DNA from 4 places in the Paenibacillus sp. FSL K6-1230 genome. Region 1 is predicted to be linked to each of the others. Evidence: riboswitches for the same ligand, from Rfam matches in the RefSeq annotation. Region 1 holds a riboswitch; each other region holds the start of a gene.
The links. A riboswitch is a leader RNA that binds a small molecule or an ion and turns the genes downstream of it on or off. The one in region 1 is predicted to bind cobalamin.

Region 2: it holds a riboswitch for cobalamin, as region 1 does, so the genes downstream of both, MKX74_RS05935 (ABC transporter substrate-binding protein) here and MKX74_RS25885 (energy-coupling factor ABC transporter permease) in region 1, are expected to answer to the same signal.
Region 3: it holds a riboswitch for cobalamin, as region 1 does, so the genes downstream of both, nikB (nickel ABC transporter permease) here and MKX74_RS25885 (energy-coupling factor ABC transporter permease) in region 1, are expected to answer to the same signal.
Region 4: it holds a riboswitch for cobalamin, as region 1 does, so the genes downstream of both, MKX74_RS17385 ((2Fe-2S) ferredoxin domain-containing protein) here and MKX74_RS25885 (energy-coupling factor ABC transporter permease) in region 1, are expected to answer to the same signal.

The regions. Positions count from the first base shown of each region.
Region 1 is NZ_JBBOCK010000001.1:5,838,123-5,846,018, reverse strand. Features, by position in the region: gene MKX74_RS25915 (hypothetical protein) at 1-548, opposite strand, end outside; gene MKX74_RS25910 (transcriptional regulator) at 1,196-2,239, opposite strand; gene MKX74_RS25905 (hypothetical protein) at 2,346-2,561, opposite strand; gene MKX74_RS25900 (uroporphyrinogen-III synthase) at 2,892-3,704, shown strand; gene MKX74_RS25895 (LOG family protein) at 3,710-4,303, shown strand; gene MKX74_RS25890 (hypothetical protein) at 4,300-4,473, shown strand; cobalamin riboswitch at 4,667-4,857, shown strand; gene MKX74_RS25885 (energy-coupling factor ABC transporter permease) at 5,256-6,005, shown strand; partial or broken gene MKX74_RS25880 (energy-coupling factor ABC transporter substrate-binding protein) at 6,005-6,268, shown strand; gene cbiQ (cobalt ECF transporter T component CbiQ) at 6,387-7,181, shown strand; gene MKX74_RS25870 (energy-coupling factor ABC transporter ATP-binding protein) at 7,316-7,896, shown strand, end outside.
Region 2 is NZ_JBBOCK010000001.1:1,352,251-1,360,146, forward strand. Features, by position in the region: gene MKX74_RS05910 (Cof-type HAD-IIB family hydrolase) at 1-326, opposite strand, end outside; gene MKX74_RS05915 (lipoate--protein ligase) at 468-1,469, opposite strand; gene cobD (threonine-phosphate decarboxylase CobD) at 1,822-2,925, shown strand; gene cbiB (adenosylcobinamide-phosphate synthase CbiB) at 2,915-3,877, shown strand; gene MKX74_RS05930 (histidine phosphatase family protein) at 4,035-4,709, shown strand; cobalamin riboswitch at 4,813-5,013, shown strand; gene MKX74_RS05935 (ABC transporter substrate-binding protein) at 5,167-6,156, shown strand; gene MKX74_RS05940 (FecCD family ABC transporter permease) at 6,153-7,199, shown strand; gene MKX74_RS05945 (ABC transporter ATP-binding protein) at 7,196-7,896, shown strand, end outside.
Region 3 is NZ_JBBOCK010000001.1:1,054,039-1,061,934, reverse strand. Features, by position in the region: gene MKX74_RS04585 (ABC transporter substrate-binding protein) at 1-1,191, opposite strand, end outside; gene nikC (nickel transporter permease) at 1,208-2,050, opposite strand; gene nikB (nickel ABC transporter permease) at 2,051-2,989, opposite strand; cobalamin riboswitch at 3,238-3,428, opposite strand; gene MKX74_RS04570 (glycoside hydrolase family 13 protein) at 3,785-5,542, shown strand; gene MKX74_RS04565 (alpha-amylase family glycosyl hydrolase) at 6,004-7,896, shown strand, end outside.
Region 4 is NZ_JBBOCK010000001.1:3,932,670-3,940,565, reverse strand. Features, by position in the region: gene MKX74_RS17390 (ABC transporter ATP-binding protein) at 1-1,666, shown strand, start outside; cobalamin riboswitch at 1,887-2,082, shown strand; gene MKX74_RS17385 ((2Fe-2S) ferredoxin domain-containing protein) at 2,307-2,684, shown strand; gene MKX74_RS17380 (NAD(P)H-dependent oxidoreductase) at 2,887-3,474, opposite strand; gene MKX74_RS17375 (MarR family winged helix-turn-helix transcriptional regulator) at 3,726-4,154, opposite strand; gene MKX74_RS17370 (cell wall hydrolase) at 4,488-5,126, shown strand; gene MKX74_RS17365 (YjcZ family sporulation protein) at 5,484-5,585, shown strand; gene MKX74_RS17360 (ROK family protein) at 5,976-7,010, shown strand; gene MKX74_RS17355 (MFS transporter) at 7,084-7,896, shown strand, end outside.

The DNA of each region.
Region 1 (7,896 bases):
AGTTGGATGAGATACTCTGTAGCTCTTTTGTAGTTATACACTGCCCATTTAGCTGCTTCGACACCACGTCCATTTTTGGGTCTATATACCTTTATTGTTTCCCCTGCCCCATGTCTCCACATGTAATTAGCCATGTTATCTACAGTTCCGCCATTTACAGGCAAAGTTACATGAACAACCTTGAAATTTGAATTTACTATACCCACATGACCGACAATTTGTGAACTACCACCTAATGTTTTAGTAGAGTATAAAACATCTCCAATTCTCATCGTCACATTAGTACCCGGATAGGTAGGTCCGATTGCTGCATAAGGGCCGACTAGAGAATCTGTTTGATATATCTCATTTGTAACTGAATTTTCTTCATTCTGATAGACTGAATCTGATACACTGATCTCCACTTCTGCATCTGATAAAACCCGATGAGTACTGAGCATTGAGTCAGAAATGTTTGCACTAGCTGTAGATTGCCCTACAGGTAGCATTCCTAGAACTACTAACATAGATGTTAATATTAGTAATCCTTTTAATAGAAACTTTCTCAATAAAATTCCTCCTTGAGTTAAAAGTAATATTCAGAAACTATTTTGATTTAAAAACCAATTTTTCTTTATGTATAATCTAAGAGGTGTTTTCACGATCATTTTGTAGTATCTAGGTGATTGTAGTTTTTTTACATATATCACCCCCCTTGTTATATATAATATACTTTTCTGCCAATATTTTGTTGTTTACTTGTATTGCAGTAGATTTAGATTATTAGGAGAAGTTGTGATAGCAAATGCGGAATTATGAATGGGTATGTTGTAGGCAGTAATCGTATGAAGAGTATTTTGGATTTTAGAAGGATAATTTTTCGGGTTTTTCAGAAGATTTGCTATGTTGCTGGAAATAAATAAACTGAGACCTCGGTTCCAATATGAGAGGGATAGTAATCTTATTGACATGATAAAGACACCCTCAGGATGATCACAATCAGATCACCTTGAGGATGTAGAGTAGTTTTTATTGCGCTGAGAGCTTACTAATTAAGTAAGTCTAATTTTAAAAAAGAATTGTTAACCACCGTGTCCATGCCCGTTTGTTGTTGCTGTAAGGTGTTGCGCATGATCTTTGGAAAGTTCTGTAACAGTTAAGGTAGATGGGAGTAGTAAGCTAAATATTATTAAAATATTGAATAAATTTTTCATAGTTATATTTGCACCTCACTCGCTAAATTATTGAATTCACTCTTTTCTATGCTTGTTGCGTGTACTCTATACTTTTCAAATAGAACCATGCATCTAACAATACTTTTTTCACTATTTATTCTAATAGAAAACTGCAACGCCTGTAGGATATATTGTATCCCTTCATTTCTATTATAAGATAAATGATACTTTGCTAATTCACTTAATAAACACGAGTACTGCTCATCCATGATCTGTTGGTCGTATTCAGCTATTTTGTTCCGGTAACTTCTGACAGAAATATGCGAAGAGAAGCGGTCCAGAACAGAATCAATATTATAGCTGTGACGGTTAGCAGACTGGACTAGTTTATAAATTGCTGTGAATAATTCATCCTCATGAGAGGATATAAAATTTAGATATTTAGGCAGTACTTCAAAATCCCCAGACATCAAACGGTATAGCATTATATTGGCAACCGCCCACTCCTTAAACTGTTCCTTCGTTCGTTTGGAATCTTCTTGAAAATCTTGTTGTAGCCAATCAGGGTTGGCGTACAAATGCACATAGTGAAGAGCTTGTTCATAGTCCTCGTTTTCCTCGCAAACTACTGAGCGTAGCATCAAAGCATATAATGGATATGAGCATAGAGGTCTTTTCGGTTGTCTTTTGTGACTCTCTAAACGTTTTGATTTCGAGCTTCTATGTAATTTATATTCAATAATTGAAATTTTATACAACTGCTGTGCTAGTTCATCTACCTTGTTCCAGCGTCGCAAAGCGCTATAGGTATATGCTAATTTAAGAAGTGCATCCAACTGATCTGACTCGTCGAGATAATTGACATAACCTTCAAATCGAATGGCAGCTCTAAGGTTGGCGTCCAGATCCTGACCAAGCGAAATAATAAACATACGGTAGTGACACAGAGCCAGCCGCTCAGAGTGCTGCATTTTCTCGCTCTCCGCCACGCGCTGGTAGAGCACCATTGCTGCCGCCTTGTTATCCTCTCCGAACCACTGCTCAGCCAGATCGAATAGCATAGGAGTGTATGAGAGATTATCCATAATCTCGTTCGTCACCTTGGTAATACAGTCGAGCTTCCCGAGCTCCGCGCAGCGGCCCAGAAACGGACGCAGCCTTCGCCAATCCGCAGTAGCGCCAGCAATGTACTCATCTATGTATAGTACGTAAAAAATGTCCTTCTGGCAAAGCCATACCCGACGTGATGCCATCCAGATGCTGCATGGAGATCGGGCGAGTTCCGTTCAATATACCGCTAATGGTTCCTGAATTAATGTCAGAGCGCTGTGAGAACTGACTAATGGAAAGTGTATTTGATTTTATATAATGCTCCAACTGATCGCGTATGGTTACTTTCGATTTCACTACTGTATCCTCCCTTGTATCATGTGAAGATAACCTAATGATTTTACTCACTTTATTAAAAAAGTAAATGTATTCCATCTATCGCATTGATTATACATCGTTTTCCAAAATGTGGTCAATTCTGGCGTATTGCATAATATTGAGTAACGAACACGGTTATCGACTGCTAAAGAACATTTCATCGCGGTATTCCGCTTTGCCTGTTCGAATTGTATACTTGTACCAGATTAGAATAATTATTGCGAGCTAGAGCCCTGAATCGACGATGTAAGCGGAATGATCTGTTCAGAAGCAAGATAAGATGAATTGAAGGATTGGGAGGATGGCATGGTGGCACAACGTATGGCAGGTAAAATCGTAGCCTTGGCGGGTCCGCGCAAATCAGCAGAAATGGCAACATTGGTAGAGAAAATGGGAGGTACCGCCTGGCTGCTTCCAGCACAGGGGACGGTGTTTCTGGATGATGCGGAGCTGCGCAAATCCTTGGAGCAATGGCTTGCGGCTCCACCGGAATGGGTGATTCTGACGACGGGCATGGGACTCGACGCGATCTTCAGTGTGGCTGAAGAGGCAGGCGTCGCGGAGCGCCTCTTGGCGGTGCTGCAGCACTCCAATATTGCCGCTCGCGGCTACAAGACCGTGAATGCGCTGAAGAAGAGAGGTCTTACGCCTAGTGTACGGGACGACGACGGTAGTACAAGCGGGCTGATTCGTTCCTTTGGCGAGACACAGCTTCAGGGACAACGTGCGATCCTCCAGCTTCATGGCGAGTCTGCGCCAGAGCTGCTCGCCTGGCTGACAGAGCGAGGCGCGGATGTCACGCAAGTCCTTCCTTACAAGCATATTCCGCCACAGGAGGAGCATCTGGAGAAGCTGCTGCATAGTATCGTTACTCGCGAGCTGGATGCAGTCACGTTCACCAGTCGTCCGCAGATTCATTTCCTCGCAGCGTATGCCCGTGAGAAGGGGCAGTTCGATGAGATGCTGGAGGCTTTTCGTGACAAGGTGGTAGCCGTAGCTATAGGCAAGGTGACAGCACAGGCGATGAGGGAGGAAGGCGTTGAGCCACGGGTTATTCCTGAGGAAGAACGGATGGGCAGCATGATGGTAGAGCTGGGACGTTATTTTGCGGACAGGAGCTGATGTGATTGCAATCCATTTGTGTATTTGCAGGGTCGAATGACGGACGATCTGCGAACTATCGAGAGCAGGCTGTTGCTCTGGGTACTTCACTCGCGAAGCAAGGAATTCGCCTTGTCTATGGCGGCTCCAGCTATGGGTTAATGGGAGCAGTGGCAGATGCCGTGCTGGAGCATGGCGGACAGGTGACGGGGATCATGCCGACAGGGCTATTTCGCGGCGAGATTGTACATACCGGCTTGACGGAGCTGGTCGAGGTAGCCGACATGCATGAGCGCAAGGCGACCATGAATCGGTTGGCAGATGGCTTCATTGCTTTGCCCGGTGGTCTGGGGACCTTTGAGGAGCTGTTCGAGGTGCTATGCTGGGCCCAGATCGGTATCCATACGAAGCCGATTGGACTGCTGAATGTGAACGGCTATTATGATCCTCTGGTAGAGCTGATTCGCCATAGCGTACGGGAAGGCTTCGCCGGGGAGACGCATCAGAATCTGATTCGGGTCGCGGAGCAGGCTGAGGAATTAATCGGACAATTGCAGGCCTATACGCCGCAAACGCTCGGGACCAAATGGAACATCAAGGCACCAGAAGGAGAAGCATGAACAGAGAGCTAGGCAAGACATTTCAAGCCTTTGTACTAGAGGGACGGATACCGTTCCCCTTTGAGACACCTTTGGAGGATGTCCAGCAAGCGCTGGGCACCTCTACTACATATCCTATGGATCAGAAATACGGCTCGTATGCTGTCTATGCGGATGGAGTGGAGCTGTAAAGGACGGGTATATTGCCCGTGCCTGCGAATTTGCCAGCTATGGCTTGCTTGTGGCCGGAAGAGCAACGGCACTTAAGAAGGAGTTCAGACGTGTCCTGAGCCAAGCGAATCTCGACTGATTGAGGCAAGCCTATGCGGGACTGTTTTTGTCTTGCGCTGGTGACGGGGCGAGGGTATCATAGAGAGCATAATCATATACAGCCACAGACTGGGTGCCTTTGCTTCACACAAAGGGTAACAGGGAATCGGGTGCAAATCCCGAGCGGTCCCGCCACTGTAAAGGGGAGGTCTACTTCATCACGTCACTCGAGTACCACTACACGGGGAAGACGAAGTAGACCAACGAGCCTTAGCCAGGAGACCTACCCAGTCTATTTCACCGTAGTCCTTCGCGGAGAGGAGCAAGGTGTACCGAATCAATTGAGAAGTGACCAGCTAAAGTTCACACAGGCTTGCTGAATCCTCGTGTTCAGGTTGACGGCAGACTATGCGGCGCAGCCTGGGACAGGTGTGCCTTGCAGTAGTGAAGGGGTGGCTGTGCTTCTCGTTGTTATTTGAGTACATATTTGAGGCCCGATCCGAACAGGATCAGGGTCTTTTTTAATGGATTCTTCCGCCTGTGAGAGGGAGCGCCTGACGACATACAACCAGACTAAGCACATATAGTGAGCATTTTGCATACAACCATCGAGCGACTATCATCCACAGTACGATTATGCAAACTGCCGATAATAGGTATTTCATTGAATGGAGGAAAGAGTGTGTTCACACGACGTCGATCGATGGTTTTTGCTGTACTGGTGCTTGGCTTTACCTTGTATTTCCTACTGGCCTCTCCACAGGAAGTGTACGCGATGCATATTATGGAGGGCTTCCTGCCACTCGGGTGGGCTGTGTTCTGGTGGCTATTGTTTATTCCGTTCTTCGCTCTTGGCGTGCGCAGGCTCATCCGCATTACGCGTGAGCATCCCGAGCTGAAGCTGATGATGGGACTGGCCGGGGCATTTACCTTTGTATTGTCGGCCTTGAAGCTTCCATCTGTCACGGGTAGTAGCTCTCATCCGACGGGGACAGGACTTGGGGCGATTATGCTGGGTCCACTACCCATGAGTGTAATTGGCTCAATCGTGCTGCTATTTCAGGCTGTTCTGCTGGCACATGGGGGACTCACAACGCTGGGGGCTAATGCCTTCTCCATGGCGGTAGCTGGACCGTTCGCAGGCTATGCCGTGTACAAGCTCCTGATGAAGGGAAAGGGCAGGGAGAACATTGCTGTGTTCTCAGCGGCGGCGGTAGCGGATATGACTACATATCTTGTTACTTCCTTGCAGCTCGCACTAGCCTTCCCTTCCGCTCAAGGCGGGGTGCTGGCATCCTTTGCGAAGTTCGGCGGCGTATTCGCTATTACCCAGATTCCGCTCGCAATAACCGAGGGCTTGTTGACTGTGCTGCTATGGAATTGGTTGAAGTCCTACAGCCCTCATGAGCTATCCATCCTGAGCCGTCATGAGAGAGGAGCGCGCCAAATATGATGAGTAGAGGTCAAGTGGTCTGGATCTTGGTGGCGGTCATTTTACTGGCGGCTCTGCCACTACTGCTGGTGCAGGGGGATTTTGGCGGAGCGGATGGAGCGGCAGAGGCGGTCATTCAGGATATTAGTCCGGAATATGAGCCATGGTTCCAGCCGCTGCTGGAGCCTCCCGGCGAGACGGAAAGTATGCTGTTCGCGCTTCAAGCCGCGCTGGGTGCAGGGCTAATCGGCTACGTACTCGGTCTCATGCGAGGGCGTAGAGAGCAGCGGGCCAACAATCTATCTAATCCATCTAGTGTATCTAGCGTCTCCGATGCCTCGCTATCGACTGAGACTAGAGATGAACAACCGAATAGCAGCGTGATGCATTCCTCCCAGTCTCATGCTAAGAACCATTGATTCGGTCTCGTATGGCAGTCGCTTTCGCAGGTATTCGCCCGTATGGAAATGCGGCTTCGCTGTAGCGCTGCTCCTGCTAGCCTACGTGACGCATCCGTGGGTACAGGCTATTTTATGGTGCTGGCTGGTCGTCTGGACGGTCGGATATGCGGCAGTGTCATGGAAGCTCTATGCCGTCCTGAGCGGCAGCGTATTCCTATTCTATCTCGTGAGCCTGCCTCCGTTGCTGCTGGAGATGGGCTCGCCTGAAGATCACGGGATCGTCTTGTTGGCGAGGGACACATGGTCTGTCTATGTGACACAAGAGCACATTCAGCGGGCGCTGCAGCTAGGAGTTCGAATAGGAGCCTGCACTGCCTGCCTGATGTTCCTGATCCTGACTACTCCATTCGCCGATCTGCTCGGCGTAATGGCGCGAATGAAGCTGCCGGCCATTGTTACAGAGCTGATGCTCATTATGTACCGCTTTTTATTTTTTCTGTCCGACACGGCTTCGGGGCTCATGCGTTCACGGCGGCTGCGTGGGGGAAAAGGTGGTGCCCGCGCCATGATCAGGGATGCCTCTGCGATGGCGGGACAATTGTTCATGAAGACGATGGGACGATACAGAGGACTGGAGCAAGGACTGGCTGTGCGGGGATATGACGGCACGCTGCCGCTATACCTGACTGCCACGGACCCTATGCCGCTCAGGTATCGTATGGAGGGCTGGGCAGGCGTGGTTATTCTTGCTGTGCTGGAGCTATGGTACGTGCTGTTCATCCGCTATTCATCTTAGATCTAAGAACAGCAAGCTTAACAGTGATCGACAGGGGCTCCCCGCTTGCAGCGGCTCTACACTCATACGTGATCTGGTCAAAGGTACCAATCTGATCCTACCCATGGATTAAGTCATGATTAGGTGGTCTTAGCATGAAATTCATATTGGAATGGAACGGAGTTTCCTATCTCTATCCATACACCCGGCTTCCGGCATTATCGGACCTGTCGGTAGCGATTCCACAGGGAAGCCGAACTGCCATCATCGGGCACAATGGCTCTGGCAAGTCTACTATGCTTCTGCACGCGGTGGGCTTGGTACAGCCCTCTGAAGGTAGCGTGGAATTCGCTGGAGCGAGGCTTGGCTACAGCAGGAAGCAGCTTGCAGCACTGCGACAACGGATCGGGCTGGTGCTTCAGGACCCCGAGCAGCAGATTATTATGAACACGCCGCTGGCGGATATCGCCTTCGGATTGCGCAACCTGGGGCTGGATGAGGTGGAGATTGGTGATCGAACCAGACAGGTGCTTGAGCTGCTAAGGCTGCAAGAGCTTGCTGAGGTACCTGTCCATCATCTGAGCCTGGGGCAGAAGAAGCGAACGGCACTTGCCGGAATCCTAGCTGTAAGGCCAGAAGTGCTGCTGCTGGATGAGCCTACGTCCTATCTGGACCCCCATTCCGAGCAAATGATGCTGCAGGGACTAGCTGAGGTACATGCTGCGGGGACCACGGT
Region 2 (7,896 bases), 4.5 Mb from region 1:
TCACCGATGTAGGTCTGCAGGTGAAGATTACGCTCCAGACAGAACTCGTACAGCTTGCGAGCTGCTACGATTGGGAGATAACGCTCATAGAGTACCTGCTCATCAAGCAGATTTTTGATTAGAGCTCCTTGGAAAGTAATGATCGGTACGTTCAGACCTGTCTGGCGGGCAATAGCCTGTGCCGATGAATAAGCGCGGCCTGTAGCCAGCGTCACAATAACATCCTTGGCGATTGCAGCCTCCAGCGCCTGCTGGACAGCAGGGGTTACTTCCTTATCATCGTTAATCAGCGTGTCATCAATATCAATAGCCATCAATTTGTACATGGTTCTCGCTCCTATTCTCTCTGTAAATTCTCTCTAGGGTTACTTACCCTGTTTGTCTGGCATAATTCAGCAAGCCTAACTATGTTCGACAGGGCTCCTCGCTTGCAACTGGTCTATGCTGCATTTGATCTGGTCAAGGCACTAGTCCTCAAGCAGCACCAATCCGATGAAGTCATCTGTCTCCAGATTACCGAAATAATGCTTGAGATCCAAGGAGGACAAGGCTTCTCTCACAGCCGATTCCTCATAGCGCTGGCCACGCAGAGCGTCCTCAATGTCCGCAACATCACCTACACCGAAGAAGTCACCATAGATCTTGATCTCCTCGATGTGAGCATCCTTCAGATCCATACGAATGTCAATGAGACCGACCGGGAACTTCTTGACATGCTTGATGTTACTTGCTGGTGACAGACCATAGTTCCAGTCCCAGGACTGATAGCGTTCCTTGGAAATCTCATGAATCTTGTTCCAGTCCTGCTCGGTCAGCTGATACTGAGGTACCTGCTCGGCCTCCATGCCAAAGATATGGCGAAGCAGCTCCGCCCGGAATTCCTCAATCGTCATCGGCTTGTCCATCAGATCCGCAATATTGGCTACACGGCTGCGTACAGACTTAGTGCTCTTGGACTTGAATTTCTCAGGATTGACGTTCAGCGAAGCTTGTACATCATCCAGATTCAGATTGAACATCAGTGTGCCGTGACTGAACATCCGGCCGCGTGTAGAGAACTGGGCATTCCCAGAGATTTTGCGTTCGCCTACCTGTAGATCATTCCGTCCGGTCAATTCCGCAGGTACGCCCATGTCGTGAAGCGCATCGACTACCGGTTGGGTGAATTTACGGAAATTATGGAATGACTGTCCGTCGTCCTTGGTAATGAAGCTGAAATTAAGGTTGCCAAGATCATGATACACCGCACCGCCACCAGACAGGCGACGAACAACCTGAATATTATTGTCCTTAACATACTCGGCGTTGATCTCTTCCACCGTATTCTGATGCTTCCCGATAATAATGGAAGGCTTATTAATGTAGAACAGCAAGTAACTATCATCCAACGGTAAATGCTTGAGGGCGTACTCCTCGATTGCCAAATTAATCGCAGGGTCGGTAATGCCCTGATTGTCGATGAACAGCATGTTCATTCCTCCGTCTAAGCAATATTGTCTGGCATAATGCATACGTTCAGCAAGAGGCTCTCAAGTTTTCATGAAGAAGGCACACGAAGTATGTAGCGCGAAATGCATGGCACAAAAGGTGAAATGTCCCTAGGATGTGCAAGACAGCTCTGCTAACCGAGTCAGTTCGTATACTGAAATTCCTCATTATGCGCATCGAAGTCGAACGTATTTTGTCGATTCTATCAAAATTATAACATTCACAGACGCTCTCTGCACCGCCTGATCTGATTTTGAATTGACGGAGCAGGAAGGACGGCCCCATAATGGGAACCAGCTACTGGGCATGTTCGCCCAGAAAGGATGAATCGGTATGATTGAAATATACGGACATGGGGGAGACAGGGAGACGGCCGCCGGGCTGTACGGCTTGCCTGCGGCGGATTTTCTTGATTTCAGTGCCAACATTAATCCACTCGGACCACCCGATGAGGTCAAGGAGGCTTTGATGAACGGGTTACAGTCTGTCATCAGGTATCCAGATCCAGGACACCGTTCTCTGAAGAGTCTGCTAAGCCGAAGGCTACGCGTCTCTCCAGAACGAATCAGTATCGGCAATGGCGCAGCTGAGAGCATGGCACTCATTCTGCTTGGATTAAGACCACAACGGGTCGGATTGGTCGAGCCCTGCTTCTCGGAGTATGCTGAGCTGTCGCTCAAGTTCGGGGCAAGCCTCAGCCGTGTATATGGTAAGGCTTCTCTTCAATGGAGAGCGGATGTGGAAGATATCGAGCGCTTGATCTCGGAGGTGGATCTCCTGTTCATGGGGCAGCCGAACAATCCGAACGGGGTGCAATATGGGAAAGAAGAGCTGCTCGCTGTTGCCGCGGCTGCTGAGCGTTCAGGGACTTACCTGGTGCTGGATGAGGCATTTATGGATTTCATTCCAGCAACTGAACGCATCACACTACTGCCGGACCTCGAACGCTATTCACGTGTGATCCTGATCCGCTCCATGACGAAATTTTATGCCATTCCGGGTCTGCGACTGGGCTATGCGCTAGCTGCACCTGACGTCATCCGTCGCATGACGGACCAGCAGGTGACCTGGAGTGTGAACGGACTCGCCCTACTGGCTGGCGAAGCCTGTCTGAACAGTGGACAAGCTTACGAAGATCAGACGCTGAAGCTGATTGTTCAGGAAAGACAACGTCTGCTAAGCGGTCTATCCGAGCTGGGCTGTGGAGTGACGGCGAGTCAGACTAATTATTTGCTTGTTCGGGCACCAGGAATGTGGAAGGCGGTAGAGCTTCAGGATGCTCTGGGACGTCGTGGTGTACTGATTCGCAGCTGTGCTATGTATCCCGGCTTGACAGACAGCCATTTTCGCATTGCGGTCAAGGATCAGGAAGCTAATCAGGTGCTGCTATCCGTCATGGAAGCTGTGCTGGAGGGGGAACGACGAAGTGGTCGTTAGTGTCATTATTGCGGCAGCGTATGTGCTGGACCGCCTCATCGGTGATCCACGCTGGATTCCACATCCGGTGATCGGAATGGGCAAGGGCATCACTCTACTGGAAAAAGGAATTCGGGGCAGATGGCAGTCACCTCAGGCGCTTAAACGGGCTGGCCTGATCTTGCCCCTCTGCATTGCAGGTGGAGCCTATGGAATAACCTGGCTTCTTATTGCGGGGCTCGCCATACTTCATCCGTGGCTTGCTATCGGGGCTGAGATTATACTATTAGCGACAACTATAGCCTCCAAAGGACTCAAGGATGCTGGCATGGCGGTATATCAGCAGCTGGTGCAGGGGAACCTGCCCGCAGCCAGACAGGAGCTGGGCATGATTGTTGGGCGGGATACCAACGAGCTGGACGAGCCGGAGATTACACGGGGTGCGGTCGAGACGGTTGCTGAAAATATCGTGGACGCGATTATCTCACCGCTCTTCTACGCATTGCTTGGTGGAGTACCGCTCGCGATGGCTTATCGCGCGGTGAATACGCTTGATTCCATGGTTGGGTATAAGAACGAGAAGTATAAGGATCTGGGCTGGGCTTCAGCTCGTCTGGATGATGTAGCCAATTATATTCCTGCACGTCTGACTGCGTTGTTGCTCTTCATCGCAGCATGGCTGAATGGCAACAGCGTCAGTGGTAGTATTCAGGCGGTGCGGCAGGATGCTCGTCAGCATCCCAGCCCGAATAGTGGCTACCCGGAAGCGGCTGTGGCAGGTGCGCTGGGCATTCGGCTTGGTGGATATAATGTATACCATGGTGTCCGTTCATTCCGTGCTTACATGGGACAGCCACTTGAGCAGCTGCAGGCTGAGCATATACGCCGAACAGTAAGACTTATGTTCGTAGTCTGTAATCTATTTGTTGGCTTGTGTCTAGCTGTTACAGTCATCTGGCTTCTCATCGCATAAGTCAATTAGTGTAGCTCAGGATAACTTATGAATAAAGGCTGATCTGGAGGTTTGTTATCCATTTCGTTCAGCAGTGTCGGATTATGAGGTCCATGAATCAAGATCATTGAATGTGGATATTACACCATTCACCTTGGATGGGAAAGGAGATCGAGCGATGCGCGACAAAGTGGAGCTAACGCTGGTTCGCCACGGAGCTACACAGTGGAACCGGGAGAAACGCTATCTAGGACACACGGACGAGCCGCTATTGGCAGAAGCACATGATTCGCTTCGTTCATTGGGCTGTTGGCTCTCCGCGCAGAGCTTTGACCGTATCTACAGCAGTGATCTCCGGCGATGTCTGGAGACGCTGGAGTGTGCTGCTCCAGCGCTGCTGCCCAAGACGATTCGTGATGAAAGGCTGCGTGAGCTGCATTTCGGCGCGTGGGAGGGAGAGACCTATGCTACGCTTAAGGAGATCCCGCTATATCGAGCCTGGATTGATGATCCACGTCGATTCACGCCACCACAGGGTGAGAGCTGGAGTAGCATGGAAGCCCGGATGCTCTCTTTTGTGGATACATTGCGGCTGTTGTGCGGTCAGGTCCCATCTGTGGATCAGATGGATATGCAGGGCTCGACTCTCTTAGTCACTTTGCCATCTTTGACTCCTTTGTCCGTTCTGGCTGTTACCCATGGCGGAGTTATTCGTCAGTTGGCTGCCATGACCGTTGCCGGGTTAGACTTCTGGGATGTACAGGTGGAGCCGGGAGGGGTTGTCCGACTAGAGCTTACGTTTACAGCAGATGGCATCATCGGAAGCTACCTTGGACCTGTAGAGCTGGAATAAGGAAGTTGTTTTTTGTTCACTTGTACCAGTAGCTGGCGGTTGTAAGCCTATCTTATTTGGCCTATAATCACTAAGTAAGTGCAAGGGAAGCTGTCCATGTTACAATAATCTCAGCGGATTAGGTCAGCCTGTGGCAGATGTAGTGCAGGCTGTGAAAAGGGAAGCCGGTGCAATTCCGGCACGGTCCCGCCACTGTATGCTAGGGGATGTCGGCAATATGCCACTGTCAGCGGAAGATGACGGGAAGGCTGCCGGGATGCTGCACCCAGCAAGTCAGGAGACCTGCCTACTCTGCTTGGTACCACGATCCTTCGAGGAAAGGACGGCGTGTATTTAGTGATGTTCCATACAGCAGGATCATGCCGTATACACTGGAATGAACACTATAACGACCCGGTCCTCGTGAGAGGTCCGGTTTTTTGTTTTCCATTTTATTAAAGAAGACAGGAGAGAGATCATAATGACGAGAACAATGAAGATATGGATGACGGGGCTGCTGTCCTTACTACTCGTACTGGGGCTTGCAGCATGTGGCAACGGAGCGAATCAGGGGACGACGCAGCAAGGTGCAGAGCAGGAGCAGCAACAGGCGGTGGAGGCCGGTCCTACGGAATATCCGCTTACTGTCAAGGATGCGACAGGGCATGAATTCACCTTCGAGAAAGCACCGGAGCGAATCGTATCTGTCTCCCCGGCGGAGACGGAGGCACTCTTTGCTATTGGACTGGATGAAGAGATCGTTGGGGTGTCAGATTACGATGATTACCCGCAGGCAGCGCTGGACAAGCCCAAAATGGGTGGCATTACAAAGCCGAATGAAGAATCTATCATTGCCGCTCAACCGGATATAGTATTTGCGGGTATCTCATTAAGCGAAGAAGCTACCAACAAGCTAAGATCGCTTGGCATCCAGATTTTCAAGACAGATCCCAAGACCTTCGACGATGTGATGGCTAATATTACGCTCTATGGACAGATTGCAGATCGTCAGGTAGCAGCTCAAGCCGTGACGGATCAAATGAAGGCGGATATTGCTGCGGTGAAGGAAGGCGTCAAAAATATCGGAGAAGACCAGCGGCTGAAGGTGTATGTCGAGTTCTCGCCAGGCTGGACGGTCGGTAAGGGCGAATTCATGGATGAAATGATTACGCTGGCTGGCGGTATGAATATAGCATCAGACATGACGGGCTGGAATCCGATCAGTGAAGAGAAGGTGATTGCTGCGAATCCAGATGTTATTCTATACGGCAGTAATGTAGTGGATTCGAAGACTGGAGAGACGCTGGAGCAGATCATCAAGGGGAGACAGGGTTGGTCGAAGATTAATGCGATCCGCAACAACCGCGTATTCGGACTGGAGGATAATCTGATCAGCCGTCCAGGCCCGCGTGTCACGGAAGGACTCAAGGAGGTTGCCAAAGCAATCTATCCTGAAATCTTCAAATGATCCGTTCACTAGCAGGCTATGGAGCGCTTGGTGGCGCGCTGCTCCTTTTGACGTTGCTCGTCTGCCTGGGGATTGGCTCAGTGCATCTACCCATCTCTCATATTGCAGGCATTCTGGGGCATCAGCTTCCCTGGCTGAAGGAAAGTATTACGCCTTATTGGGAGGCTTCCGCTGAGCAGATTATTGTGCAGGTGCGCTTGCCCCGCGTATTGCTGGGTATGCTAGCTGGTGCAGCCTTGTCGCTGGCAGGAGCCGCTTTTCAGGGAGTGCTACGCAATCCGCTGGCGGACCCTTTTACCCTAGGGGTGTCCTCGGGGGCGGCTGTTGGGGCAGCGGTACTGATTTATTGGGGATTGCAGTATGCCTTCTTCGGTCTATGGACATTGCCGATGATCGCTTTTGTTACAGGAGTTACGACCCTATGGGCCGTCATTACGCTGGCTCGGGAAGGTAGGCGGATTCCCACGAATAGCCTGATCTTGTCCGGGGTGGTCATGCAGTCCTTTCTGGGTGCGGTTGTATCATTTCTAACAGCTATGTCCAAGGAGACGGTCAATGAGATTCTATTCTGGACCATGGGAAGTCTCAGTCTGAAGGGCTGGCCTTATGTATTCCTGCTACTCCCCTATGTGCTAGTCGGCATCCTGTTTCTGTGGAATCGCGCTCGGGTGCTGAACATTCTGGCTCTCGGGGAGCGTCAGGCCGCTCATGTAGGTGTGAAGGTAGACCGCACGAAGCTGTGGGTCCTGATCGTAGCTACGTTATTAACGGCTGCTGCCGTTTCCATTTGTGGCGTGATCGGGTTCGTGGGTCTCGTCGTTCCACATATGATCCGACTCATTACAGGTCCTGATTATCGTCTCATTATTCCCCTTTCCGCCTTGGGTGGTGCGATCTTTATGGTCTGGGCAGATACGGCAGCCCGCTCGTTACTGGCTCCTGTGGAGATTCCTTTGGGCGTGGTGACTGCCTTTGTCGGTGCACCGTTCTTCGCCTTTTTGCTTTATCGCAGCAAGCGACGGGGAGAAGGGGGCTGGATATGAGCAAGACTACTGTAAGCTCTGGTGTAAAGAGTCCCGCGGTGGATGTGCTGCAACTGCATAAGAAATATGGAGAGGTGTCTGCCATCACGGGATTGAACTGGTCCGCAGCACTGGGAGAATGGTGGGGCGTCATCGGTCCGAATGGCAGTGGCAAGTCTACATTAATTCAGCTCTTGTCCGGGGTCGAGCAGCCTGGGAAGGGTGAAGTACGGATTATGGGACGCCTTGTGTCGGAATATCGTCGCAAGGAGCTATCCAGAATCATTGCTGTACTCCAGCAGGAGGGGCTTCCTCCGATGGGCTATACCGTGCGGGATGTCGTGGACATGGGGCGTTTTCCTCATCAGGATTGGCTAGGTAGGGACCATGATGGTGATACGCGTCAGATCACGGAGCAGGTGCTGGAGAAGCTGGAGCTGCTGCCATTGGCAGAGCGCAGACTGGATCAGCTCAGTGGCGGTCAGCGGCAGCGAGTGGCACTGGCGAAGGTGATGGCCCAGGAGCCGCAGATTCTGCTGCTGGATGAGCCGACCACGTATCTAGATATCAGATATCAGCTTCAGTTCATGGAGCTGCTGTCTGAGTGGCGGCAGGAAACGGGGATCACCATCGTTGCAGTGCTGCATGATCTGAATCTGGCAGCACAGTTCTGTGACCGCATGCTGATCCTGCAGGAGGGCCAAGCTGGTATATGTGG
Region 3 (7,896 bases), 4.8 Mb from region 1:
ATCCGATTCATAGGAAGCATTCAGAATCAAGCGGAGGGCGAGCCTCTGCCCATTCTTCTCACGGATGCCGTCACCATCGCGGTCTTCATAGCCCGCTTGGCTCAGTAACTTTTTGGACTGTTCGGGGTCATAGGTATAGCCTGTTATCTTGTCGTAGCCGAACGGAAGCGCCGAAGTGAACGGTCCCCTGGCTGCCTGCCCCCCTACCAGCGTGCTGGCATACATCTCTCGGTCAATGCCGTAGGAGATCGCTTGGCGAACGGCAAGATCACTCAGTGCCGGATTATTGTAGTTGAACCAGACAAATTGAGTACGTAATCCTGGGATCTCATCAATCTTGTAACGGGAGCTATCCTGGAAGAGTGGCAGCTGACTGCGGCCTACATTACTCGCTACATCAATCTCTCCGGATTGCAGAGCCATCGCTCTTGTATTATCATCAGCGATGTACTTGAACGTAATGCTCTCTACCTCGGCTGCACCGCCCCAATAGCCTTCATAGCGTTTCGTTTCGATCTTTTGCTCCGGTATATAGGAAGTGACCATGTATGGACCCGTGGCTACAGGCTTGTTCGCAAAAGCAGCCGTGTCCGCTGTCGTGTCCACAATGACAAATAAAGGCTCAGCAATATTGCCCAACAAAGAAGCATAAGGTTCACTGGTCCGAATCGTAAGATTCTGCCCTTCTGAGCTCATGGAAGCTATCGGGAGCGTGGCCCTGCCGCGCGGATTCAGCGAAAGGGAGCGTTCGAGCGAATGCTGCACCGCCTCGGCCGTCACGGGATTACCGTTATGGAAGGTCACCCCTTCTCGAATATGAAACAGCCACGTCTTGTCATCCTGACGTTCCCAGCGGTCTGCCAGCTTGGGAACCATCTGCATCTTCTCATCGAATTGTACGAGTGTCTCGCCAATAGCGGCACGCGTCAGTGTCCAGCCGTTCCATTCCTCAGCTGGATCAAGATTTGTTCCCAGCCAGAACAAGGCCACATTCAAGTGACCACCTGCAGACCCTTCATTTCCAGTAGCTACAGAGTCTGTTGTCGTTCCTGCTCCTTGTGAGCCCTCAGCCCCTCCACCGGAATTCCCTGTTGCTCCCCCTCCACAGGCAGACAGCAGTAGCAGCATCACCAGCCACACCGTCACATTTTTATATTGCAGCCTATTCCAAAATTCGTTCCACCTATTCACGATATCTCCTCCTTGTTTAGCGTCTATGTCTGGGGTCGAGCACATCACGCAAGCTATCTCCCAGCAGATTAAAGATCATCACGGTGCAAAAAATGGCAAGCCCCGGATACATCAGCAGCCAAGCAGCTGTCTGCATATATCTTCGTCCCTCGCTTAGGAGCGCCCCCCATTCCGGCTCTGGCGGCTGTGCGCCTAGACCCAGGAAGGACAAGCCCGAGATGGACAGCAGCATACCACCGATATCCATCATCGCCATTACGACTAAAGGTGGCAGTACATTGGGCAGAATATATCTCAGCAGAATTCGGGCGGGGCATGCTCCACCGAGTGCAGCCGCCGTAACGTACTCCTTTTGCTTGTGCTGAAGCACCATACTTCGCACCATACGGGCATACTTGGCCCACCACACGACAGACAGTGCCACTACGGTATGAAGCAGACCTGGACCAAGCATTCCCGCAACGGCAATGGCGAAGATAATGCCCGGAAAGGCCATAAGCGTGTCCGCAAGTCGCATAAGCACCGTATCCAGCCATTTGCCTGCATAACCTGCCAGGATACCTACCGTCATCCCGATTGCAGCTACCACTGTAACTAACACAAAGGTCATAAGTAGTGAGGTCCTTGCCCCATACAGCACCCGAGACAACAAACAGCGTCCGAGTTGATCCGTTCCAAAGGGGTATTGCTTGTCTGGCGGCTGCAGCACCCTCGTGAAATCCGTGGCATAGGGATCATGTGGTGCCAGTAAAGGCGCGAGGATGGCGAGTAGCAGCCATAGACCAGCCACGCCTAACCAGACAGAGAATAGTCGATGCTGCATCCATAGCCGTATTAGCCGTTGTGTCAACATGCTCATCTAGACATCCTCCCCAAGTCTGAGGCGCGGATCTCTTACATGTGCCCAGATATCTACGAACAGATTAATCGCCACGTACATGACAGCCATCCAGACCACATAGCCTTGAATCAAGGGGTAATCGCGTGCAATAATCGCTTCCAGTGCCAATTGCCCCACACCCGGCCATACAAATACACTCTCAATAATCGCAGCGCCGCCCAGTAAAGCACCCGTGGACATCCCAAGCAGCGTCATGATCGGAAGCAACGCATTCGGCAGAACATACCGCAGCATGACTGTCCTCTCCTGTATCCCACGGGCTCTGGCCCCAGTTACATAATCCTGAGACATCTCCTCCAGCAGCACTGTACGTATCTGTCTGCTATATTGCGCTATCAACGGTACGGCCAGCGTACAGGCCGGGAGGATCAGACTGCGGACACCTGTCCTGCCCACGACCGGGAGAATCTGCAGCTTGACTGCAAAGAGCAGCATGAGAAGTAGTCCCAGCCAGAAGCTAGGCATCGACAGTCCTGCAAAAGAAAAGACCCGAATGAGATAGTCCTTGGCACGGTTAGGCTGCATCGCGGCTGTCATCCCAAGCGGAAATGAAATCAGCACCACCAGTAGTAGAGCAGCACCAGCCAGCTCTAACGTAGCAGGCATTCTGGACAGCAGAACTTCCGTCACTGGACGTCCGTATGTATAGGACATGCCAAAATCACCAGTCAGCGCCCGCAGGACCCAGTAGCCATAGCGGGCAAGAAAAGGCTGATCCAGCCCCAGCTCTGTCCGCACCTGTGCGACTAGTTCCTCCGAAGGGGTGACTCCCGTAGACATCAACATCAGCCTTGCAGGATCGCCCGGCGACAGATAAGTAAGCAAGAAGGTCAGGAAGGAAATCCCCAGCAGCACGCCGACCAGTTGGAGCAATCTTTGTACAATATATCGGCTCACGCCTTTCGCCGTCCTCTCCTGATATGAATAAGCAGCTGAAATAAGCAGTTCTGCAGTTCTGCATTGCTGCCGGTCTGAAATACTGTATTACGAAGTAGGATGCATACTTTCATCCTCATGGAGCAGGCTACGCACATAGCAAAAAGAGCGACCTCTCCCGTGTAAAAAACGGAAAAAAGTCGCTCCAAATAGACAGATTTTCGGTGAAAATCGGACTCCTGTAACACCTTCCTATCTTCCGTAGGCATTGCTGTGTTGTTGAACGGGCAGGTCTCCTGGCTCCAGAATCATCGTCCATACAGCTACCTTCCCGGGGATCACCCAGTGGCATTTGCTGCGACTCCTCTGTTACAGTGGCGGGACCGCGCCGGTATTGCACCGGACTTCCCTTTTAAGCAGCCATCCTTATGGATGGAGCACCCGTTCCATGTATGCAGTTGGTATACCAATCCACCACTATATCGTAATAGCATTATCGTAGCACAGCGTCTTAGAACCCAATCTATCTTTTCCTAGTATAAAGCGCATGGGCGGAATGAGCAAAGTTTTTCTGTTTTCTTCCACTTTCTCAGCATCTCGTTCAACTCAAAATGAAGCGCTCCCACATCCACTTGATGCTCCTGGTAAAAAATGTGGTCGGAAGGGTTCACATTTCACCTGTTCAACTGTATAATAATGACATAATTTAAAGGCTATGCTGCCGAAAGGTACAACCTCGTCAACATTGGAGGTTGTACCTTTTTTGCGTTCATGGCCGAAATACCACCATTATCCCATCCAAGGAGTGAATGTCCAATGCTACTTGAAGCCATCTATCACCGTGCACGTTTGAACTGGTCGTATGCCTATGACCGCAACACCCTCCATATCCGTCTGCGAACAGGTCACAACGACATGGAGCAAGTATCCGCCATCATCGGGGATAAATACGCCTGGGAGCACACAGCTCGCACTCTTCCGATGCGCAGGTTCGCCAGCGATGCTCTGTTCGATTATTGGCAGGTGGAGGTGCAGCCTCCATACCGCAGATTACGATACGGCTTCGAGTTGGAGAAAGACGGCGAACGTCTCTGGATGACCGAGCGGGGATTCGAGACGAACTTGCCGGAGCATCCACTTGAATTTTTCGATTTCCCCTTCCTGCATTCGGCGGATATGTTCGAAGCGCCAGCCTGGGTGAAGGATGCAGTCTTCTATCAGATCTTCCCGGAGCGTTTCGCTAATGGCGATCCCACAATCAGCCCCAAAAACGTAGAGCCATGGGGAGGCGAGCCTACGCCAGTCAATTTTTTTGGCGGGGATCTGCAGGGGGTACTGGATCACCTGGACCATCTGAATCGACTAGGCGTAAATGCCATTTATTTCACCCCGCTGTTCGAAGCCAGCACCAACCATAAATACAACACCGCCGACTACCTGGCGATAGATCCCCATTTCGGCACGAACGAGAAGCTGAAGGAGTTGGTAGACGCCTGCCACGCGCGGGGTATCCGGGTTATTCTTGATGCCGTCTTCAATCATTCCGGCCTCGATTTTCCTTTCTTCAAGGACGTGATGAAGCACGGGGAGGCTTCGCGGTATGCGGACTGGTTCCACGTTCGGGAATGGCCACTACGGATCGAGGATGGCATTCCTACCTACGAGACTTTCGCCTTCGAGCCCATCATGCCCAAGCTGAACACCGAACATCCTGAGGTCAAGGCGTATCTCCTTGAGGTGGCACGTTACTGGGTGCAGGAGATCGGTATCGACGGCTGGAGACTGGATGTCGCCAATGAAGTCGATCACCAATTCTGGCGCGAATTCCGCGAGACGGTTAAAGCGATTAAGCCCGATGCCTATATCCTTGGAGAAGTCTGGCATGACTCCATCATGTGGCTACAGGGGGATCAGTTCGATGCAGTCATGAACTATCCGTTCACGAATTCAGTACTGGATTTTGCCGTCCACGGCAAGCTGGACAGCCTCGGCTTCGTAGGAGAGATCGGGCGCCTGTTCATGGCCTATTCGCAGTCTGTAACGGAAGCGGCCTTCAATCTGCTGGGCAGCCATGATACCCCCAGACTGTTGTCTATCTGTCATGGTGATGTGCGCCGGATGAAACTCGCTGTTCTGCTACTGCTGACCTATCCGGGAGTCCCCTGCATCTATTATGGCGACGAGATCGGCCTGGAGGGTGGCTACGATCCTGGGTGCAGGAAGTGCATGGAATGGGATGAGGAGCGGCAGAACCGGGATCTGCTGGACTTCTATACCCGAACCATCACCCTGCGTAAGACTCATCCCGCCCTTCGAAGCATTCATTGGCGGGTCGTGCATGCCGCCGAAGAAGATGCGTCCCTGGTGATTGAGCGCTCAGATGAGAGCGGTCATGAACGATTCCGGTTGCTGATAAATGCAGGGGAAACCTCGCAGCTTCTGCAACTTCCGGTACCTGAGGGAGCATTCTGGCGTGATGCCTATAGCGGAGAAGCACTGGTTTCTGGCGACCTTAAGCTAGACGTAGCGGTTGAGGGACTGGGATACCGCCTGCTAAAACTCGAAGTACGATAATTCATCGGCTGAACTTAGATCATGGCTGGTCGCATGATCATCTTGCAACCAGCCGATCTGACAAGAACGTTATTTTGTCCAACACGTCAGGATGACACAATCAGTCCTTTCTAAATTCCCGAAGCGATCTGCTGATCCCCATCAAGCTGTTTCCCCACCGGGAAGTCCTGAATTCGCTCATGCATTCCATGACGGATCGCTATAATTCATCATAATTGTTTTCAGATACAAAAAAAGAAAAAAAATACTATATAGAAATTTATTGACAAAATAATTGTTAATTTCTTATGATTACGTTGTGATTACAACACGAGGGCCATGCTTTTAGACCTAAGGTCTAGGACAACCCCGGTAACTCCAGCAGGAGGTGCCGGGGTTGTTCGCATGCAGGAAGGAGGGCAGGTTCAGCAGAAATTGTAATCATATTTGATCCTTTTCATTTTGAATGCGTTTCATTGTTGATGATTGCAGGATACTACAACCCTAACGAAAGGTGGATTAACTTGTTGAATGTGACCAGACGCTTCATTCTAAGTATCACCTTAACTCTCGGCCTACTGGCTGGAAGCGCACTTCCCTTCCTACCCGTGACCTCAGTGTATGCAGATGCGGATACGGCAGTATCGAACAAGCAGAATTTCAGTACCGATGTCATCTATCAGGTATTTACTGACCGCTTCCTGGACGGAGATCCTTCCAATAATCCTTCCGGGGAGGCATACGATGCCAGCTGCACCAACCTGAAACTCTATTGCGGCGGGGATTGGCAGGGCCTAATTAACAAGATCAACGACAACTACTTCACGGACCTAGGCATTACCGCCCTTTGGATCTCGCAGCCGGTGGAGAACATCCATACTGTCATCAATTACTCAGGTGTGAACAGCACCTCCTACCACGGTTACTGGGCACGGGACTTCAAGACAACCAATCCGTATTTCGGCTCTATGACCGACTTCCAGAATCTGATTCAGGCAGCACATGCCAAGGGAATCAAGGTTATTATCGACTTCGCTCCCAATCACACATCTCCAGCCATGGAGACTAATACTTCCTTTGCCGAGAACGGCAAGCTATATGACAACGGAGCACTTCTCGGCGGATACACCAACGATACCAAAGGCTATTTCCATCACTACGGCGGTTCGGACTTCTCCTCTCTGGAGAACGGAATCTACAAAAACCTCTATGACCTAGCCGATTTGAACCACAATAACAGCACCATTGACCAATATTTCAAGGACGCTATCAAGCTCTGGCTCGATATGGGTGTGGACGGTATCCGGGTAGATGCGGTGAAGCATATGCCCGAAGGCTGGCAAAAGAGCTGGATGTCCAGCATCTATGACTATAAGCCTGTGTTTACCTTCGGTGAATGGTTCCTGGGATCTTCCGCCTCGGATGCGGATAATACGAGATTCGCGAACACATCCGGCATGAGCCTGTTGGACTTCCGGTTTACCCATGAAGTGCGCAACGTATTCCGTAACAATTCCTCCACCATGTACGCGCTGGACTCCATGATCAATAGCACAGCGGCAGAATATGCCCAAGTGAATGATCAGGTAACTTTCATTGATAATCACGACATGGACCGCTTCAAGACCAATACGGTCAATAACCGCCACCTGGAGCAGGCTCTGGTATTCACGCTTACTTCCCGTGGAGTGCCTGCCATTTATTTCGGAACAGAACAATACATGACCGGAAACGGCGATCCCGATAATCGGGCTAAAATGACATCTTTCTCCAAGTCGACCACCGCATTCGATGTGATCAGCAAGCTGGCGCCAATGCGCAAGTCCAACCCGGCCATTGCCTACGGTTCAACCGAACAGCGTTGGATCAATAATGATGTGTATATCTATGAACGTAAATTCGGCAATAGCGTGGCCGTTGTAGCCATCAACCGCAATCTTTCCTCGTCGACGCCCATCAGTGGGCTTGTGACTTCACTACCCTCTGGAACCTATACGGATCTTCTTGGAGATGTACTGGGCGGCAACAGCATTACATCCAGCGACGGTAATATCTCCTCTTTTACACTCTCTGGCGGGGCAACCGCGGTATGGCAGTATACGATGGAGGAAAGCAAACCAACCATCGGACATGTGGGACCGCTGATGGGCAAGCCTAACAACGTCATTACTATCGACGGACGTGGATTCGGTTCAACCAAGGGCACTGTCTATTTTGGAACCACCGCCGTCACTGGTTCGGCTATTACCTCCTGGGAGGATAGCCAGATCAAGGTTACCGTTCCATCTATATCAGCTGGTAACTATACGATAAAAGTGACCGCTGAAGGTATGAGCAGCAATGGGTACAGCGGCTTCAACATACTAAGCGGAGAA
Region 4 (7,896 bases), 1.9 Mb from region 1:
GGTGCGTATATGTTTGCTGATCCTAGGGGTGTACCTGCTGAGTAGCACCCTGACCTGGATTCAGGCCTATGTCATGTCCAGCGTCTCCCAGGGAACGGTCAAGGAGCTGCGTCGAGACCTTTTCGCCAAATATCATCTGTTGCCTGTGCGGTTCTTCGACACTCGCAGTAATGGTGAGCTGATGAGCAGGGCGACGAATGATATTGAGAATATATCCAACTCCCTGAATCAGAGCGTTACACAGCTATTGAATAGTGTGATTACGCTGATCGGCTCATTGGTTATTATGCTGCTCTTGAATGTTCCGCTTACAGCCGTGACGCTGCTAAGCATTCCACTGGTGCTGCTGGTTACCCGTCAGATTACACGTGCAACCCGAAAGTATTTCAAAGAGCAGCAGCGCCACCTTGGAGATCTGAACGGATACATCGAGGAGATTGTCGGTGGTCAGAAGGTCGTTAAGCAATACGGGCGCGAGCAGGACGAGATCACTCGTTTTCGCAACATTAGTCAGCAGGTCAACAGAGTAGGTAAACGAGCCCAGATCTATTCCGGTATGGTTGGGCCTGTGATGAACCTGGTGAATAACTTTACCTTTGCGCTGATCGCAGCTATTGGAGGCTGGATGGCCTTTCACGATTGGACTACGGTCGGTGTCATTGTGAGCTTCCTGAACTATTCCAAACAATTCGGTCGCCCCGTAACCGAGCTTGCCAACCAGTATAATCTGATCCAATCCGCAGTGGCCGGGGCGGAAAGAGTGTTCGAGATTATGGATATGAAGACCGAGTATGATGAGCGACAGACCGAACGGGAAGAGCATCATGACAGTCATCATGATCGGGACCGTGTGATCCAGCATGCGAGTAGGCCATCCCATGCTCTAGCGCAGACTAGAGAACAGGTCCAGTTGACCAGCACTAGTAAGCTAAAGGGTGATGTCGTCTTCAGCAAGGTGTGCTTCAGCTATAGTGCAGACAATCCTATACTGACGGATGTATCCTTTGAGGCGCAGGCAGGGCAGAAGATTGCTCTTGTGGGACCTACGGGCGCTGGGAAGACTACGATCGTCAATCTGCTGACACGCTTCTATGATATCGACAGCGGAAGTATTCGTATTGATGATATACCGATTGAGGAAATGGACAAAAATAGCCTCCGCAGACAACTGGGCATGGTGCTGCAGGACGCGCATGTCTTCTCGGGCTCCATCCGGGAAAACATCCGCTTTGGACGACTGAATGCGAGCGATGATGAGGTGGTACAGGCGGCACGTCTGGCGAATGCTGATGCTTTTATCTCACGTCTGCCTGATGGCTATGATACGGATCTGGGGGTAGCTGGAGGTAATCTGAGCCAAGGGCAACGTCAATTATTAACGATTGCCAGAGCGATTCTGGCCGATCCTGCCATTCTGATTCTGGATGAAGCGACGAGTAGCGTGGATACGCGTACCGAAATGTATATTCAGGATGCTATGAAGACATTGATGGAAGGCCGAACGAGCTTCGTCATTGCCCACCGTTTGAGTACCATTCAGGATGCGGATCTGATTCTGGTTATGAAGGATGGCCGAATTGCCGAGCAGGGTACGCATCAAGAGCTGCTTGAGCGTAAGGGGTTCTATGCATCGTTGTACACAAGTCAATTTACGAACGTCAGCTAATGCGTATGATTTATGTCAGAAGCGGTAGCTTTGAACTCTTAGTCTAAATGGGGCTCGTCAAGGCTGGAATCATTCTATATAATGAGGAGAAGTGTCAATACCATTAGCTGTTAGCTATACAGCGACTGTGCCATCTTGATTGCAGAATAAGCTCATGGCCAGTCTGTACAGATTCAGCTTACGTAAGATTTGTGGAATGTTGGCATAGCTTGTATAGCTAGAACATATTTAGAATTCAGGTGCCTTTGTGATCTCACAAAGGGTAACAGGGAATAGGGTGAGAATCCCTAGCGGTCCCGCCGCTGTAACCGGGGAGCACAACTCCAAGACAAGTCACTCTGCCAATTGGCCGGGGAAGACAGGAGACTGTGTATAGATCCGGGAGCCAGAAGACCTACCTGAAGTCGATAGCAGCACCCCCTTCGAGGAAAGGAACGGTGTACATAGCATCTCGTAGCTAGTGTGGGAAAGCCCCGCTATGCCAGATGCCGGAGGAAGGATTGCCTAATGCTGAGGCTCCTGTTGTGGTAGCTCAGTATTGGCAGGCTTATTTCCGTATGTACACACCCCTGATCCGATAAGGATGCAGGGGTGTTGTTGTGTGTTGAGGGGAATCAATTGGACAGGAGTGAATGGGCAAATGGAACAGGTGACAACGAAACGAAGAGTATTAGGACAAGTGATGGTCTGCAACGGCTGCTGCTGCGGACGAACGGAGAAGGGCAAGCCAGGTATTCCCATGGATCGGCTGAAGAGTAGATGGAAGGAAGAGAAGCTGCTGAAATCCGTACAGCTCACGATTACCGGCTGTCTTGGCCCGTGTGACATTGCGAATGTCGTGTCCATCCAGACACCGGAAGGCCCGATCTGGCTTGGACGGATAGAAGAAGAGGCGGACTATGATGCTCTAATCGACTGGGCGGTTGCCTCCAGAGACGAGGAACGCTTGCAGGCTCTGCCTGAGCGACTACTCAAGTACAGATTCGAGCGCTTCAGTGCCGAGGCTGTTGCCAAGTAGAGGGGAAGCCTTGCCATGTTTCTGTAAGAAGATAAAGGGCCAGAGTCATATCACATATGATACAGTGATTGACCTCTGAGCCCTGTTTTTTCTTTATATTGTTTCCTTGTTCATGAATTGTAGCTGTTAGTGCAACTGATCAAGCTCTGCTAATGCTGAATAGTGCAGTCTGAGGAGATTGCTTCTTCATGAGCTGCTCGACTTATTGAGGGAACAGTGTGCTGATACGGTTTTTGATCTGGCTCAAAATATCAGCATAGGCTTCCTCGCTCAGGCTACCAATTCCACCAAAGAGAAGGTGGTCCACGGATTCAATACCGACAAAATCAAAAATACCAGTCGTGGACGTAATCTTCAGACCATCCGTCATGCCAATGGAGTCGTATACCTCCTTCGGTGTTCCGTGCGTATTAATGATAAGGCCTTGTTTACCCTTGAGCAGCTTGGCAATGCCTGCCTCTTCATAAGCATATGCGTAGCCGTAGGCAAATACCCGATCTACATATCCCTTCAGAATGGCTGGGAGCCCTGTCCACCAGATCGGATAAATGAAGGTCACGATGTCTGCTGCCGTGATGTAGTCTTGCTCGGTCTTAATATCCTCAGGTGTCTGTCCTGCTCTCATCGCGGCTGTGTCTGCAGAAGTCAGTACAGGCTCAAAATTCAGTTCATACAGGTCACGAACGATGACCTCATGCCCGTTACTCTCCAGGGCCTGAACTGTAGTGTTCAGAATGGCTCGGTTAAAGCTGTCAGTGTGCGGGTGTGCAAATACGATTACATGTTTCATCTAGATTCCTCCATTAAATTGAATATAGGTACTATATTATATGAGCATTTTGCATAGCTATCCAACATGGCGACTCTGCCTTGAAATGGGCCAATGCCTTCAATCCTGAAGTGCTTGTTTGCAACTTCTGTTGCGCAATGATCGTTCAACCTCATTTCGACGAATGGCCTGTGGCGCGTGCATTATGCCGCATGATAATCATTAATTGCATAGACATCAATGTATTTCGTTAAAAAAAGACAGCGCACATCTTATGTCGATAAACGCTGCAAAATATCGCCTAGCCATACTTCCAGTTGCTCCTGCTCGGCCGGGCTTAGACTGCCATAAATGGCTTGATTCAAGGTGTCTGAAATGTCTCGAAATACAGGCTCCAGTTCTCTTCCCTTATCCGTCAGATGAATTAACGTTACACGACTATCCTGATGGCTCTTGATTCGCTGAACGTAGCCGAACTTTTGTAGCTTATCTACCAGGACTGTCACAGTTGGTTGGGTACGGTGAATCCTGTCAGCCAGTGTCTTGATGGACAATCCATCCTCTTGGTAGAGATGAAGCAGGATATCTCCATGAGAGGGGACAATATCAAAGATCTGATGCTTCTCAAGCTCGGCTACAATCAGCTTGTTCATGGCATCTCTTGTTTTCCCTATAAGGGATGCGGCATTAAAATGTATCATATTTGTATGATACATAGATATCTATGTAAATGCAAGTATTTTATGACCCGTGAATAAAGTAACAAAAATGTAACCGTAGTCCTATAAATATAAATCGTTGTTTGCTGAATTTAAAGAGGCGAAGACATGCTGTTTACCCATTTTCGAAGCAGGTTAAGCTGGGAACTTGTTCCTGAAAATTGGAGTAGGCAGGTTAGGACTATGGAAGGTTATCCAGCGGAAAAGGATATGTTACACTGCAACGGATGTGGCAGATGGTTCATGCGAATTGGAAGGAATGTGCGCATGAGTCTGATCACGAATGTATCAAAAGGAAGAAGAGGAGATAAGCTCATGAAAAAATGGATCGTCATGTTGACGCTTCTGTGTCTGTGCAGTCTGCTAGTGATGCCCAATACGGCGCAAGCCCAAGCACTAAGTAAAGGAATGCAGAGCGAGCATGTATTGAAGCTGCAGGAGCAGTTGCATGCGCTCGGATATTTTCATGCAGGCTTTACAGGCTACTTTGGTGTCAAGACCGAGGCGGCCGTCAAGCAATTTCAACGGGATCACCGTCTGACAGCAGATGGTGTCGTGGGATCTGCAACACAGGCCAAAATGGACTCCTATGGTGAGGTGAAGCAGACAGTATTGGAGCAATTGGCCCGCATCATTCACGGTGAAGCGAGAGGGGAGTCGTTCGAAGGGCAGGTAGCAGTGGGAGCGGTTGTTCTGAATCGTGTTCAATCGGATCTATTTCCAAGCTCGATTCCAGATGTCATATTGCAGCCGCGACAGTTCACGGCAGTACAGGATGGTCAATATCGTCTGGCTCCCAACCAAAGCGCCTATCGTGCAGCGAGGCAAGCCCTGAACGGAGTAGACCCGACGAATGGATCATTATTTTATTACAATCCGGCGATTGCCACTTCCGAGTGGAGCATCAATCGTCCAGCCGTAATGTCACTGGGGCGGCATACATTTACGAACTGAAGAGGCTAGGTGTAGTGTCTGCCATTATCAATGAGTGATAATGTTGCCAAGTGGCCGATGAAGCTAATTTAACTAAATGTAGTTAACGAATATAGTAATGGATTCAAAGCTCTCCCAAAGCGAGTTTAGTTCGACATAGCAAAAGCATTAGAGCAAGGGATCGCCTGCGAGGCGGTCTCTTATTAATGGTCAGCGATAGCAAATGCCCTGCTCAAGGAGTACGGCCTTTGGACTATGTGGCCTACGGGTCACGTGAGCCAATGCCTGATTAGGCTGTTTTTTGTCATAGTGCCCTGTCCTTGGCTCGGCATCCTACATAATCTATATCAAGCCCCTAGAGAAAGGAGGGGAATTAACGTGGGAGAAGTTAACCAAGGCTATGGCGGATGGACATCAGTTGGTGCCATTCTGGTTCTGTTCATTTTGCTCGTTATCATCACTAAGGCTTTCTGGGTGTAAGGACTGTCAGAGAGGGCTAGATGAATAGCCAGTCATGGTTCTATGGCTGAGCGAATTTCAGAATAGCAATATACACACAGCAATCGGCAGCTTAGGGGTGTGTAGTCAGTCCCAGCAGATGGAATGGAGCTTTCAGTGAAAATCTTCAGGATATCTGAGGAAATGGCTGCGCATCCCGGATCGGAGCGGGCAGCACGATTGAATGCATTTGTTGAAGCAGGCAGCGCCTCTAAGGCGAGGTCTGCTTTTTTCATATTGGCGTTAGATATCAACATTAAGCATTGACTTTTCTGAAGGTACCATCTACACTTCATTTATTAAAATACTTTTAAAAACTAAATGAAACTGAGAAAGGCTGAAATAGTTCAAGAAAGGAGGCTGCCCAGCAATATGAATCCCATCTCGCATAATACGCAGCAGGTGAAGCGGCTTAATGTGGAGCTGGTCAAGAATACGCTGCGTTCCATTGGTGTGGGTACCAAAGCGTCGGTTGCCAGCCTGACGAAGCTCAGCATCGCTACCTGCGGCACAATTCTGAACGAATTGCTCCAGACAGGGGAGATTATTGATCTTGGCCCAGATGAATCTAGCGGAGGAAGACCTGCAAGTCGTTATCAATTCAACGCAGACTACGGTAGTGTCCTCTGTCTAATCATCCGTACAGAAGGTGGCATACACTCGATCTCGCATACCTTGGCCAATCTGAATGGAGAGATTATAGATGAGCAGAGTGTCATTATGGAGAGCATTACGCTAGCTATCGTAGAAGCTATAATCGATAAGCTAATGAATCAATATCAACATGTGCAGGCCATCGGTATCGGCATTCCAGGTGTAGCGCATAACGGTGTTATTGGTCTTTGTGATGTCCCTGAGCTGGTTGATCAGCCGCTAGGTCCACGGCTCAGGGAGCAGTACGCTGATGTGGAAGTGATCATTGGCAACGATATGAACCTGACCGTGTATGGTCTGTACAATCAGCAGCAATTTGCAGAGGAGACGAATTTTGCAGTCGTAACTTTTCCAAAATATCATTTTCCAGGGGCAGGCTTCATGATTGAGGGGCATCCACTTTCGGGTAGTACCCATTTTGGAGGTGAGGTGTCCTTTCTGCCCTTTGGTGTGTCGAGGGAGGAGCAGCTACGTCTGCTTAATACAAGAGAGGGCTTACGCATGCTGGTCGGAAAGACGCTGGTATCTATTATCGCGATTATCAATCCGGCTGCAATCGTAATTACTGGCGACACGATGGACGAGTCTATGCTGGATGAACTCACGCAAGACTGCCAGACTATGATCCCGCAAGAGCATTTGCCGAACCTCATCATTCGCAGAGATACTGCAAGTGAATATGTCGCCGGACTCATTGCTGTGGCCTTGGAAAGTCTGACGTATCGTATGGAGCGAATTGAGAAGAGATGGTAATATCTAAGGACAACTGGAGGGACTTATTTTGAATTCCGAACCACAGGCACGAAAGTTCAATAAGCTATACGCCATGCAACTGGCTACCATCTTTTTGGGATTCATAGTTTTTGGGATCTCGGAAAATGTAAAAGGGCCCGCAATTCCGCGTATTCAGTTCGACTTCTATCTTGATGAGAAGCAACTGGGAACGTTACTGTCCCTGAATGCGTTGGGATATCTGATTGCTTGCTCGTTCACGGCTATACTGGTCCGCAAATGGGGGATCAAGGCAGTGAGCGTGCTTGCTTTTGCGTCCATGATTTTGTCAGGAGTATTTATTTACTTATCTCATACATATCCGCTCTTTGCTTCTTCATATTTCTTTATGTATATCGGGAACGGCATGCTGGAGATCGCACTGGCCATCCTTGGCGCGCGAATTTTTGTGAAGAATACGGGGATGATGATGAATCTCTCTCATTTCTTCTACGGTCTTAGTTCAACCGTTGCACCGCTACTGGCGACCGGGGTCATGTCCTTGACCGTGTTCGGACATGTGCTGGACTGGCGTGGCATGTATCTGGTTACGCTATCACTGTGTCTGTTGCCGATTATTGCGGCACTGCGAAGTACATTTCCTGGTGATGATCTGCCACATGAGGATCGGGTATCGCTCAAGCAACTTACTCGTGATCCTGTTCTGTGGCTTGTAGTTATGATCCTATCGTTCGGTGTCGTATCCGAAATGGCGGTGGGAGGCTGGCTCGTCAACTTTCTGGAGAAGGCCTACGCTTGGGATACGGTCAAAGCCTCGGGTATGCTGTCAGCTTTCTTTCTGACCTTTTCACTAGGAAGATTATTGCTTGGGCCACTGACTGACCGGATCGGATTCGTCCTCTCGCTT